DNA from 3 places in the Serratia sp. Res13-Sevr-LER1-36-b genome. Region 1 is predicted to be linked to each of the others. Evidence: predicted binding sites of a transcription regulator. Region 1 holds the regulator's gene; each other region holds the start of a gene.
The links. Region 1 encodes LexA, which represses DNA repair genes until DNA is damaged. Its sites were predicted from a motif close to TNCTGTATGTACATACAGNA; they were not measured.
Positions count from the first base shown of each region.

Region 2: the regulator LexA is predicted to act here: its motif matches at 2,536-2,555, upstream of sulA (SOS-induced cell division inhibitor SulA).
Region 3: the regulator LexA is predicted to act here: its motif matches at 1,443-1,462, upstream of dinB (DNA polymerase IV).

Region 1 is NZ_JADACK010000019.1:157,551-161,807, reverse strand. It holds gene plsB (glycerol-3-phosphate 1-O-acyltransferase PlsB) at 1-1,011, opposite strand, end outside; gene IMQ33_RS14055 (diacylglycerol kinase) at 1,334-1,702, shown strand; gene lexA (transcriptional repressor LexA) at 1,826-2,434, shown strand; gene dinF (MATE family efflux transporter DinF) at 2,546-3,886, shown strand; gene IMQ33_RS14040 (CsbD family protein) at 4,193-4,257, shown strand, end outside.
Region 2 is NZ_JADACK010000005.1:287,433-291,689, reverse strand. It holds gene yccS (YccS family putative transporter) at 1-1,683, shown strand, start outside; gene IMQ33_RS02390 (TfoX/Sxy family DNA transformation protein) at 1,688-2,344, opposite strand; gene sulA (SOS-induced cell division inhibitor SulA) at 2,577-3,083, shown strand; gene ompA (porin OmpA) at 3,443-4,257, shown strand, end outside.
Region 3 is NZ_JADACK010000027.1:17,489-21,745, reverse strand. It holds gene IMQ33_RS19435 (FAD:protein FMN transferase) at 1-979, shown strand, start outside; gene nqrM ((Na+)-NQR maturation NqrM) at 985-1,212, shown strand; gene dinB (DNA polymerase IV) at 1,477-2,535, shown strand; gene IMQ33_RS19420 (hypothetical protein) at 2,625-3,638, shown strand; gene pepD (beta-Ala-His dipeptidase) at 3,676-4,257, opposite strand, start outside.

The DNA of each region.
Region 1 (4,257 bases):
CCAGAAGTTCAGGTTAATACCCGCTGCGATATGCGGTGGCACCAGCCCTTGATGGTAGAGCACATAGGACAACAGCAGATAGTCCATATGGCTGCGGTGACACGGCACATAGACGATCTCGTGGCCATCCTGCGCCAACTGACGCACACGCTCGGCGTTGGTGACGTTGATACCCTGATACAGCCGGTTCCAGGTCCAGCTCAATACGCGGTCGGACAGGCGCACCGTTTCATAGGAGAAATCGGCGGCAATCTCTTCCATCAGCGCAATTGCGTTCTGCTGGGCCTTTTCGTGGGAGATCTTTTTGCTGCGCGCTTCGTCTTCGATCGCTTTTTCAATCGCCTTGGAGGACAGCAGCTTTTTGAACAGATCCTGACGGGCAGGCAGGCTTGGCCCAACGGCGGCAAGGCGCTGACGAGCGAAGTGCATGCGGGCGACACGGGCCAGTTTTTGCGCGATGGTCTTATCGGTGCCGTGCTCGGTCGCCATCCGGCGTAGGGACACGGTGTTGGAGAAACGGACAAAGCTGTCGCGCCCCAGCCACAGTACGGCGAAGAACTTCTGTACGCCGTTCAGCAGGCGCAGGTGCGGCGTGCCGTGGCCTTCGCGCCCTGGGGAGCGGCCAAACATCACCGAAACCGGCAACATCTGAATATCGAGATCCGGGTTGCTGCGGTGCAGATCCAGATAATCGTGGAACAGTTTTACCGATTCTTCTTTGGGGGTGTAATAGCGGAATACGCGTGGGCCATCGTGGATAAACACGTAGCTTGGCAGCACGGTGCCATCGATTTCCAACGGGTTAAGGGGATCGGGCAGATCTTGCGCCAGACACTGGGTGCGCAAGGTGAGTAAATCCGCCTTGGAATTATAAGGTAAAACATACAAAATCGGTCGTGAGGGATCCAACCCTAACTCCGTGACCGGATCTGAAGGGATAACCTTACTTCTTACCAACATTTTTAGTGGTAAGTTCAATATCTTATAATAGATTTTACGCCAACCTGACATGACAACGTGAAGCCTCTTGTTAGCAATTCGCCGCAAGCATACCAGAAACCGGGTAGCAGATCTGTGGCGTTGGGAAATCCACGGCCGTTCACGGCAATGGAAGTACATAGTTGAATTATACCTGATGGATATCAAATTGGCCGCTCTAGCGCATTCATGCGCTCGCGGCATTGGTATGACATAGCTAGGTGATTAAGGTATTCCAACCTTGCTGTATACTGCGCTGCGATAAAAATGTGATTGGACTGGCAAATCTGTCTGGAACGTTGCAGCTGCAACACGACGGGTACATGATCCATCTTGGAGAAAGGCGTTCTTAACTATGGCAAATCAAGCAACTGGCCTGACGCGTATCATTAAAGCTGCGGGCTATTCCTATAAAGGTTTAACCGCTGCCTGGCAGAACGAAGCCGCATTCCGCCAGGAACTGGTGGCGACGGTAGTCGCTATCATTGTGGCGGTTTGGCTGGACGTGGGGGCGATAGCGCGCATCTTGTTGATCGGCTCGGTGCTGCTGGTGATGATTGTCGAAATCCTCAACAGCGCGATTGAGGCCGTTGTCGATCGCGTGGGTACGGAATATCACGAGCTTTCCGGGCGGGCCAAAGATATGGGCTCGGCGGCGGTATCGCTGGCAATCATTCTGGCGCTGTTCGTTTGGGTTTCGGTACTTTGGCAGCATTTGGCGTGAAAACCGGCAGGCATCGTTGCGATCCCGCTCGCTACCTGCTGATTTTTATTTATTCTTCGGTTCCCAATCCAGACTTAGCTGTATATACTCACAGCAAGACTGTATAAACAAACAGGGGGCGGAATGAAAGCACTAACTACCAGACAGCAAGAGGTCTACGACCTGATTCGCGATCATATTTCGCAAACGGGCATGCCACCGACGCGTGCCGAGATCGCAATGCGCCTGGGGTTCCGCTCACCAAATGCTGCAGAAGAGCACTTGAAGGCGCTGGCTCGCAAAGGCGTTATCGAGATCATCTCCGGTGCATCACGCGGTATCCGCTTGCTGATGGAAGATGAAGAGGGGTTACCTCTGGTGGGCCGTGTGGCTGCCGGTGAACCTCTGTTGGCTCAGCAGCACATTGAAGGGCACTATAAGGTGGATCCTTCACTGTTCAAGCCTAATGCCGATTTCCTGCTGCGCGTTAGCGGCATGTCGATGCGAGATATCGGCATCCTGGATGGCGATCTGCTGGCAGTGCATAAGACTCAAGACGTACGCAACGGCCAGGTTGTCGTCGCCCGTATTGAAGACGAGGTCACGGTCAAGCGCCTGAAGAAACACGGTAACGTCGTCGAACTGCTGCCAGAAAACAGTGAATTCCAACCGATCGTGGTCGATCTGCGCCAGCAGAACTTCACCATCGAAGGCCTGGCGGTGGGTGTGATCCGCAACGGTGACTGGATCTAACCGCTTTACCTCGTATTACAGCCCTTTAAAACGGCAAACTTCGCCCCATCTCTGGGGCGATGTCATTTCTAAGCTACGCTAAAATCCATGCTTTTACGGGAACATATCGCCATGCGCCTGCTTTCTGCCTTCACCAGCAACACCGACAAAGCTCTGTGGCGTCTGGCGTTGCCGATGATCTTCTCCAATATTACCGTGCCCTTGCTTGGCCTGGTGGATACCGCCGTTATCGGCCATCTCGATAGCCCTAGCTACCTTGGCGGGGTCGCGGTGGGGTCAATGGCCACCAGCTTCCTGTTTATGTTGTTGCTGTTCCTGCGTATGAGCACCACCGGGCTGACTGCGCAGGCGCTGGGGGCGCAAGATCCCTACCGGCTGGCTCGCGCCTTTATGCAGCCGTTATTGTTGGCGCTGGTGGCCGGGCTGGCGATTGTGCTGTTGCGAGCCCCATTGATCACCTTGGCGCTGAACATTGTGGGGGGCGATCGGGAAGTATTGGTACAGGCCAGGCTATTTTTGGAGATCCGCTGGCTGAGCGCTCCGGCGGCGTTGGCCAATATGGTGCTGCTCGGCTGGTTGCTGGGAGTTCAGTACGTGCGGGCGCCGGTGATCTTGCTGATCGTCGGTAACCTGCTGAACATCGTGCTGGATATCTGGCTGGTGATGGGGTTGGGTTGGAACGTGCAGGGGGCCGCGGCTGCCACGGTGATTGCGGAGTACTCCACGCTGCTGCTAGGTTTGTGGTTAGCATGGCGGGTACTACGCATGCGGGGGATTTCGCTGGCGATGCTGCGTACCGCCTGGCGTGGGGATCTGCGCCGCCTGCTGGCACTTAACCGCGACATTATGCTGCGCTCGTTATTACTGCAACTGTGTTTCGCCTCGTTAACCATTCTGGGAGCCCGCATGGGCGGAGAAGTGGTGGCGGTGAATGCGGTGCTGATGAATTTACTGACCTTTACCGCCTACGCGCTGGATGGTTTTGCCTACGCGGTGGAAGCCCATTCCGGCCACGCCTATGGTGCGCGGGACGGGCGGCAACTGCATAACGTATGGCGTGCAGCCTGTCGGCAGGCTTGCCTGGTTGCCTGTGGTTTTGCCGTTATTTATCTGTTTGCCGGGCAGCAGATCGTGGCGGGCTTAACCTCGCTGCCGGAATTGCGTGCGCTGGCAAATCATTATCTGCCTTGGCAAGTAGTGCTGCCCCTGGTGGGGGTTTGGTGCTACCTGCTGGATGGCATGTTTATCGGCGCCACCCGTGGAGCAGAAATGCGTAACAGCATGGCGGTAGCCGCAGTGGGCTACGGGCTGACGTTGTTCACCCTGCCGGTATTAGGCAACCACGGTTTATGGCTGGCTCTGGCGGTATTCCTGGCACTGCGCGGGGCTGCTTTGGGCTGGGTTTGGCACCGTCATAGCGTGCAAGGCACCTGGTTTTCATCCCCTAACTAGCGATACATAGGCCAGACTAGTTGATGATTCTGGATGGGTATTCACATTTAGTTACATGTGTCGGGGGCTGTTATGCTTCGCTTGCTTACTGTTTTAATGGCGTTTTTTGCTATTAAGACTTTTCCTAACCCTATTTCATGCTGCTTTTCGAGCGCTTTTCGTGATGGGTGACTATAGTTAATCACGTGGCTGGCGAATTAAGCCCGCGCTTAATTGGCAACGGACGCATTAGATAACCTTAAATTTGACTCAGTTAAGTCCAGCCAGATTTATCTAAAACTGACAACCAAGAGTAACGGAGAGATTATGAACAAAGATCAAGCCGACGGTAACTGGAAGCAGTTTAAAGGTAAAGTGAAGGAAAAATGGGG
Region 2 (4,257 bases), on a different contig from region 1:
TACAACTTGCTGACGCTGATCGGCCATCTGCTATTTCCTATCAAGCCCCTGCAGGAAAACCTGGCCCGCTGCTATGAACAGTTGGCCAACTACCTGGATGCCAAAGCCAACCTGTTCGATCCAGATGCCGAATCGGACGCCGATCTGCCGTGGGTGGACGTGGCGATGGCCAACAGCACGCTGGTCACCACGCTTAACCTGACCAAGGCTTCACTGCTGACCCGCTTGAAAGGCGACCGTGGCCAGCGCGGCACCCGCAGAACGCTGCACTACTATTTTGTCGCTCAGGATATCCATGAACGCGCCAGTTCTTCCCACGTACAGTATCAGGCACTAAGCCAACAGTTCCGCCACAGCGATATTCTGTTCCGCTTCCAGCGGCTGCTGGCCAAGCAGGCCCGTGCCTGCCAGCAACTGGCGCAGTCGATACTGCTACGGCAGAAATATCTGCATAGCCCGCGTTTTGAGCCCGCCTTTTCACGCCTGGAAGAGGCGCTGACCCGGATTACCATTACCCCAGAAAATCGCGAACTGACCAGAGCGCTATCCCATCTGCTGAAGAATTTACGGGCAATTGACGCCCAGTTGGCCAATATCGAGTCTGAGCAGTCCTTGGCAAGTGGCCAGACCGAGGAAAACAACCTGTCAGACGACCGGCTCACCGGTTGGAGCGATATTCGCCTGCGTATCAGCCGCCACCTGACACCACAATCCGCCCTATTCCGCCACGCCATCCGTATGTCCGTGGTGTTGTGCGTGGGCTATGCGTTTATTCAACTGACCGGGATGCAGCACGGTTATTGGATCCTGCTGACCAGCCTGTTTGTCTGCCAGCCCAACTACAACGCCACCCGCAGGCGCCTGGCGTTAAGGATCATCGGCACTCTGGCTGGCATTTTGGTCGGGCTGCCGATCCTGTATTTTGTGCCCTCGCTGGAAGGGCAGTTGATCCTGATTGTGATTTCGGGGGTGTTGTTCTTCGCCTTCCGAACCGTGCAATATGCCCACGCCACGATGTTTATCACTCTGTTGGTCTTGCTATGCTTTAACCTGCTGGGCGAAGGGTTCGAAGTAGCTGCCCCGCGCGTCTACGATACCCTGCTAGGTTGTGCCATCGCCTGGGCAGCGGTGAGTTTTATCTGGCCAGACTGGAAGTTCCGTCAGTTACCGGCCATGGTGCGTAAGACACTGAATGCCGACTGCCGCTATCTGGATGCCATTCTGGTGCAATACCATCAGGGCAAGGATAACAGCCTGCCTTATCGTATTGCCCGCCGCGATGCCCATAATAGCGATGCCGAATTGGCGTCGGTGATCTCTAACATGTCTGCCGACCCTAAAGCCGATAAAACCATTCAGGAAGCGGCATTCCGCCTGCTGTGCCTTAACCATACCTTGCTGAGCTATATTTCCGCCCTGGGTGCCCACCGTGAGCGCCTGGAAAGTGCCGCCGTGCTGGACTTGCTCAACGATGCGGTTTGCTATGTTGATGGTGCATTACACCACGACGCTCATGATCGTCAGCGTATCACGCAGGCACTGGAAGCCCTCTCCGAGCGTATTACTGCACTGGTTCCGGAGCCGGAAAGCAAAGAACAGCTGGTGTTGCAGCAAATTGGCCTGGTGCTCGAATTGCTACCAGAGCTGACGGCACTTAATACACAAATTACTCAAGCCGGTTGATAGTTCAAAGATGTGGACCGCAGGCGCGGTCTTCTGACCGCGCCTCAAAGGAGGGAAAGAGCGCGTTGTTTTCGAACCATTCGGTCAACGCCTCCCTTTGTAGATTAGGCAAGGCGGCATGGTGGTAGCCCGCCATGGCACCCGCCAGTGACATCAACACTTTCATGCCCAGATTTTTTTGCTGTTGCAGCAACTTCAGATAGCTATCTCTAGCCCCCAACAGGCGAAAATCATAAATATTGCAGATACCTGCTCGCCACAGCTGGCGCTCTAATGAGGCATCAATATTCGGTAAATCTTTCAACCTGCCATTGCAGCGTTTTTTCACCTTAATCTCTTTACGCGTCTCACAGAGAGCCTGCCAGGCAAGCGCACACAGTTCGCGACGCTGCTGCCACAACTCTTCATTTACCCAGTAATAGCGCATGACCATGGGGACCCCCCGCTTTAAATAGGTCATATTCACCATGCCACGTTCACGAAATGCGGTTTCCAGGCTTTCTGTGGCACGTAAATACAGCTCACCTTCGGTAATGACCGCAAACATTGTGCCGTCCGCCAGCAGGCCATAGCCGCCAAACTGCGAGCGTATGGCAATATTTCCCAGGGCGGCAAAGCAGGACTTTGCCTGCTCGATCCTCCTTAACGATCCTCCATTCATTTAACTCTCCTTATATGAAGCCACAGCCATTAGGCATGTTTTGGTTGGAATAAACGTAACTGGAACAACTAATTAAAAAAAATACGCATTATCCCTATTCGTGCCAATCATAAATTCAAGACGTACAATAAATAATCTCAATTATGCGAAGCGTTACGAAAATTTGGGTTGATCTTCTGTTTCGATGGCTATACTGTATATACATACAGTAACACTACGGGCGGGAGACGACATGCGTACTCAATCACTTTATCAACCTCATTTTAGCCAATCCTCAATGCCGGCGGAGCAAGCGGTGATCCCTGCGCAAGAGGGCAACGAAAATGGCCTAATCAGTGAGCTTGTTTACAATGAGCGGCAACCCGCCGTAGCCCAGTTGCTGGTGCCTTTGTTGCAACAGTTAGGCAGGCAATCACGTTGGTTACTGTGGTTGACCCCACAGCAGAAACTGAGCAAAACCTGGCTGCAACAGGCCAGCCTGCCGGTTGATAAGGTCGTACAGCTTAATCAGATCAATCCACTGGCTACCGTAGACGCCATGGAGAAGGCTTTACTGACAGGAAATTACAGTGTGGTGCTTGGCTGGTTACCAGAATTGACACAAGAGGATCGTCTAAGGTTAAGTAGAGCGGCAGAATTGGGCAATGCCTATGGGTTCATTATGCGACCTCAACGTGACATCGTTGCTGCCGACAGACACTGTTCAACCTTAAAAATTCACTCTTCTTTGTATCATTAAGTAAATTTAGGACTTTTCCCATCACTTTTATCGTTTGGTCTGGCAATCGCAGGCAGATCAGGCGAAAAGCGAGGTTGGCTGCGGTTCGGCGCCACCTTCCATGTGAAAAAAAGTCTCGTTTAGCACCCCGATATGTTAGAGGATATGTCTAATTCCATGTTTTTTTTTAGAGCTTTATCACATCACACTTGTAACTTTCGCGCCACGTTGTAGACTTTACATCGCCAAGGTTGCTCTATAACGCCAGAAAAACTGGCAGAGTAACAAACGAGGGCTCAAACCTTGGCGAAGGAATTTAAACCAAGGGCTTAAAGCAGCTTTAAAGCTCATTGCCTATTTGGATGATAACGAGGCGCAAAATGAAAAAGACAGCTATCGCATTAGCAGTGGCACTGGCAGGTTTCGCTACAGTAGCGCAAGCCGCACCAAAAGACGACACTTGGTACACTGGTGCTAAACTGGGTTGGTCCCAGTTCCATGACACCGGTTTCTACGGTAACGGTTACACCGTTGATAACGACGCACGTAAAGACCAGATTGGTGCTGGTGCGTTCGTTGGCTATCAGGCAAACCAATACCTGGGCTTCGAAATGGGCTACGACTGGTTAGGTCGTATGAAATATACCGGCGCTAACACCGGTTCTTTCAAAGCTCAAGGCGTTCAACTGGCAGCTAAACTGAGCTACCCAATCATGAACGATCTGGACATCTACACTCGTCTGGGCGGCATGGTATGGCGTGCAGACAGTGATGGTGCTGGCTCTAACGGTGGCAACCATGACACTGGCGTTTCTCCATTGGCAGCAGTGGGTGTTGAATACGCACTGAACCGTGACTGGGCTACCCGCCTGGACTACCAGTGGGTTAACAACATCGGTGATGCAGGTACCGTTGGCGCACGTCCAGACAACGGCATGCTGAGCGTAGGTGTTTCCTACCGCTTTGGCCAGGAAGTTGCTGCTCCAGTAGTAGCTCCAGCTCCGGCCCCAGCTCCAGTTGTTGAGACCAAGAAGTTCACTCTGACTTCTGACGTTCTGTTCGCGTTCAACAAAGCGACCCTGAAGCCAGAAGGCCAACAAGCTCTGGATCAGCTGTACACCCAACTGAGCTCACTGGATCCGAAAGACGGTTCTGTTGTAGTTCTGGGCTTCACTGATGCAGTAGGTTCAGCAGA
Region 3 (4,257 bases), on a different contig from region 1:
CGCAGTGTTACTGACCGGTTGTGAGCCGAAACAGGAAAACCTCAAGGGTAAAACCATGGGGACGTCGTATTCGATCAGCTATCTCCCTGGGGACGGAACACCTTCGCTGGCAACGCTGCAAGCGGAGATCGACAAACGGCTGGTGCAGGTCAACGATCAGATGTCGACCTACCAACCCGATTCCGAGCTGAGCCGTTTTAACGCCAGCCGGGAAGTGGACAAGCCTTTCCCGGTTTCTGCTGCCACCACGGAAGTCGTGCTGGAAGCGCTGCGCATCAACCGTGTGACCGACGGCGCGCTGGACGTGACCGTCGGGCCGCTGGTGAACCTGTGGGGTTTTGGCCCGGAAGGGCGGTCGGAAAAAGTGCCGAGTGCCACCGAGTTGGAACAGCGCCGCAACTGGACGGGGATCGACAAGCTGGCGGTAGAAGGCAATGCGCTGGTGAAACGCATTCCTGAACTGTATGTCGACCTCTCTTCCATTGCGAAAGGCTACGGCGTTGATGCGATTGCTCAGTATCTGCAATCACAGCACGTCGCAAACTACATGGTTGATATTGGCGGGGAAGTCCGCACCCGTGGCCATAACGGCGAGAAGAAACCCTGGCGCATTGCCATCGAACGGCCAACCGCCGGGGGGGAGCAGCAGGCGCAACTGGTGATCGAGCCGGGTGAGATGGCGATGGCCACCTCCGGGGATTACCGAAACTACTTCGAGCAGGACGGAGTGCGCTATTCTCATACTATCGACCCGCTCACCGGTAAACCGATCCGCCACAATTTAGTGTCGATCACGGTGATCAGCCCGCTGTGTATGACGGCGGACGGGCTTTCTACCGGGTTAAACGTGATGGGGCCGGAGCGGGGTATGGCGCTGGCCAACCTGCTGGGGATCCCGGTGTTTATGATCGTGAAAACCGCCAAGGGGTTTGAAGAACGTTATTCCGACGCGTTCAAACCCTATCTGAAGAAAGGGTAGACGCTATGTTGACGATGTTTGCTGCATCCTTTGTGCTGTTTCTGCTGGTGGTGGGGGGGATGTCGCTGGGCTATGTGTTCAAGCGCAAAACCTTGCAGGGCAGCTGTGGTGGCATTACCGCGCTGGGGATGGAGAAGGTCTGCGATTGCCCGGAGCCTTGCGACGCGCGCAAAAAGCGCATCGCCAAGGAAGCGCTGCGCCGCGAAATGCTGGAAAAACACCGGATCCTCTAGCCACACAGGTTTTCCATGTAGGGGCGCTGCACAGCCCCTCACCCCAACCCTCTCCCAATGTACATACCGAGTACCTCATGAACACTTGTTTGGGGGGAGGGGGCTAGTCCGGAGTTGCGGTCAGGTGCTGGAGCTAATTTGTGGCACGTTCGGTCCCCTCTCCCTGTGGGAGAGGGTTAGGGTGAGGGGCGCCACTAGTCTACACTCTCCATATTGAGCTTTTAATAATTGGCTGTATACTTATACAGTGTTATTGGAGGCGCGATGCGTAAAATCATTCATGTCGATATGGACTGCTTCTTCGCAGCGGTAGAAATGCGCGACAACCCCAGCCTGCGCGACATCCCGCTGGCTATCGGTGCCAGCGCCGATCGGCGTGGCGTGATCAGCACCGCCAACTACCCGGCGCGCCGTTATGGCGTGCATAGCGCCATGCCGACCGCCACGGCGCTCAAGCTCTGCCCGCACTTGACGCTGTTACCGGGCCGCATGGCGGCCTATAAAGAAGCCTCACTGCATATCCGTGAAATCTTTGCCCGCTATACCCCGCTGATAGAACCGCTCTCCCTGGATGAAGCCTATCTGGACGTGACCAACAGCACCCAATGCAACGGCTCCGCCACCCTGATCGCCCAACAGATCCGCCAGGAAATTGCCGCTGAATTGAACCTGACCGCCTCGGCGGGCATTGCCCCGATCAAATTCCTCGCCAAGATAGCCTCCGAGTTGAACAAGCCAAACGGCCAATACGTCATCACACCGGCCCAGGTGCCCGCTTTCTTGCAGCAGCTGCCGCTGAGTAAAATCCCCGGCGTGGGCAAGGTCACCGCCAAACGGTTGGAAGAGGTTGGGTTAATCACCTGCGCCGATGTGCAGAACTATAATCTGGCCGATTTGTTAAAGCGCTTCGGCAAATTTGGCCGGGTGCTGTGGGAACGCTGTCAGGGTATCGATGAGCGTGAGGTGTCTCCCGATCGTTTACGCAAGTCGGTAGGGGTCGAGCGAACGTTGGTAGCCGATATTCATGAGTGGGAAGATTGTGAGGCGTTGATCGTTGAAAAGCTCTACCCAGAGCTGGAAATGCGGCTGCGCAAGGTCAAACCGGATCTGCATATCGCTCGCCAAGGGGTAAAATTGAAGTTCCAGGATTTCCAGCAAACCACCCAGGAGCACGTTTGGCCAGTGCTCAATATTGAGGATTTGCTCAACGTTGCCCGTCAGGCATGGCAGGAGCGGAGGGAAGGGCGTGGTGTGCGCCTGGTTGGCCTACACGTAACGCTGCTAGATCCTCAGTTGGAACGGCAGTTGGTACTGACGTGGTGATATTAAAATCGGGTGTGTTTAGTGCACAGCCGTAGGTACAATCGTTGGCAGTTCTTTGGGATTAAGACATTCAACGGGAAGAGTTAAAAATGGACGTGATTCAGCAAAAACCGGCCAAAAGATGGACATGGGCCGATTTACAAAGCAGCTATCGATTTTGGGGCCTGGTAGTTTATTTCACCGCGATTGTGACTAGCCAATATCTCTTTAATGCCTATTCGGCACTCTATATCCGGCAAACTGCAGATTTACCGATCTCGATGATTGGGGTCGCAGTTGGATTACAACAGGTTGGCATGCTGTTTGGAGCCTTGTTGGCCTGGATGGCCAGCCGGATGAAAAGCTATTATTTACTGTATCTCTTTAGCGGGTTGTATTTATTTGGCCTGTTTTTGTTCTGCTTTCATACCAGCAATCACTTTTTGATGATAACGGGAGAGGTCCTGATAGGGATGGGGCTAGGCGCTATCATGCTGATCGTTCCGGCCTTTATCGCGGGGGCAGTTGGCAGCGTAGAGGCATTTGTGCTGTCATTTGGCCTGATGGTGACGTTAAAAATGGTGTTTGGCTCATCCATGATGGCGATAGCCGGATGGCTTTTTGATATGGAGCGGTTATTTTCCAGCCCTGAGTACTTCTTTACCCTGCTATTGGTCCCCGTCATTATCGGGACTCTGTTCCTGCTGCCGATTAAGGCCAGTTTATTTAATTGCGAACCGCCTGTGCGGCAAGCAATACCACAGCCGGTCAAATACCGCGATCCTGCCGTGACTTTCCTGCTGTTCTTGGTGCCGTTTTACAATATTTACTGGTTGGTAAAAATCCACGGGGAGATCAGAAATTACACCCAATCCGCGGCTCTGCTAACGCCCAGAGGGGCTGGATGGTCAGCTTTTGTTACTGCCTTTGTCACGCCGGTGATATTTTCCACACTTAACGACAATCTACGCGCCATCATTGAAAGCCATGGGCAAACCGCAAGGTATAAAACCTGGCTGATTATCCTGTTTGCTTTCCTGTTACCACCTGTCAGTGCGGCGCTGATACAGTCGCAGATGAATGAAATCAACGGCAATCTGAAGCGAGAAGAACAACTGTCATAAGGAAAAATGGGCCCAGCTTTTAACCGGGCCCAATAACTTATCCGCGCTCAGGGATCGCTTTCAGCAGAGCGGTCAGCAGCGTCCAGTATTGGCCAACGCTGGCGATATGCACCTGCTCATCCGGCGAGTGAGGCCCGGTGATGGTCGGCCCAATCGACACCATATCCATCTGTGGGTAAGGTTTCTTGAACAAGCCACACTCCAACCCGGCGTGGATCACCATGATGTTTGGCGTCTTGTTGAACAGCTTTTGGTAGGTTTCACGCACCAACTGCATCACAGGAGATTTGGCATCTGGCTGCCAGCCTGGATAGCCGCCTTTCGGTGCTACTTTGGCGTTGGCCAGTTGGCCTACTGCGGTCAGCATATCCACCACATAGTCTTTACCGCTGTCGAGCAGGGAGCGGATCAGGCAAATGATCTCGGCTTCATGCTCGCTGGTGGTCACCACGCCGACGTTCAGCGAAGTTTCTACCACGCCTTTCACTTCGTCACTCATGCGGATCACGCCGTTAGGGGTACCGTTGAGCAGTGCCACAAAGCGGTTCTGGCTGTCTGCGGTTAGCGCCTGCAAAGCGGTGGTGGCTGGTTCGAGCAGAACGGTAATGTTCTTCTCTTT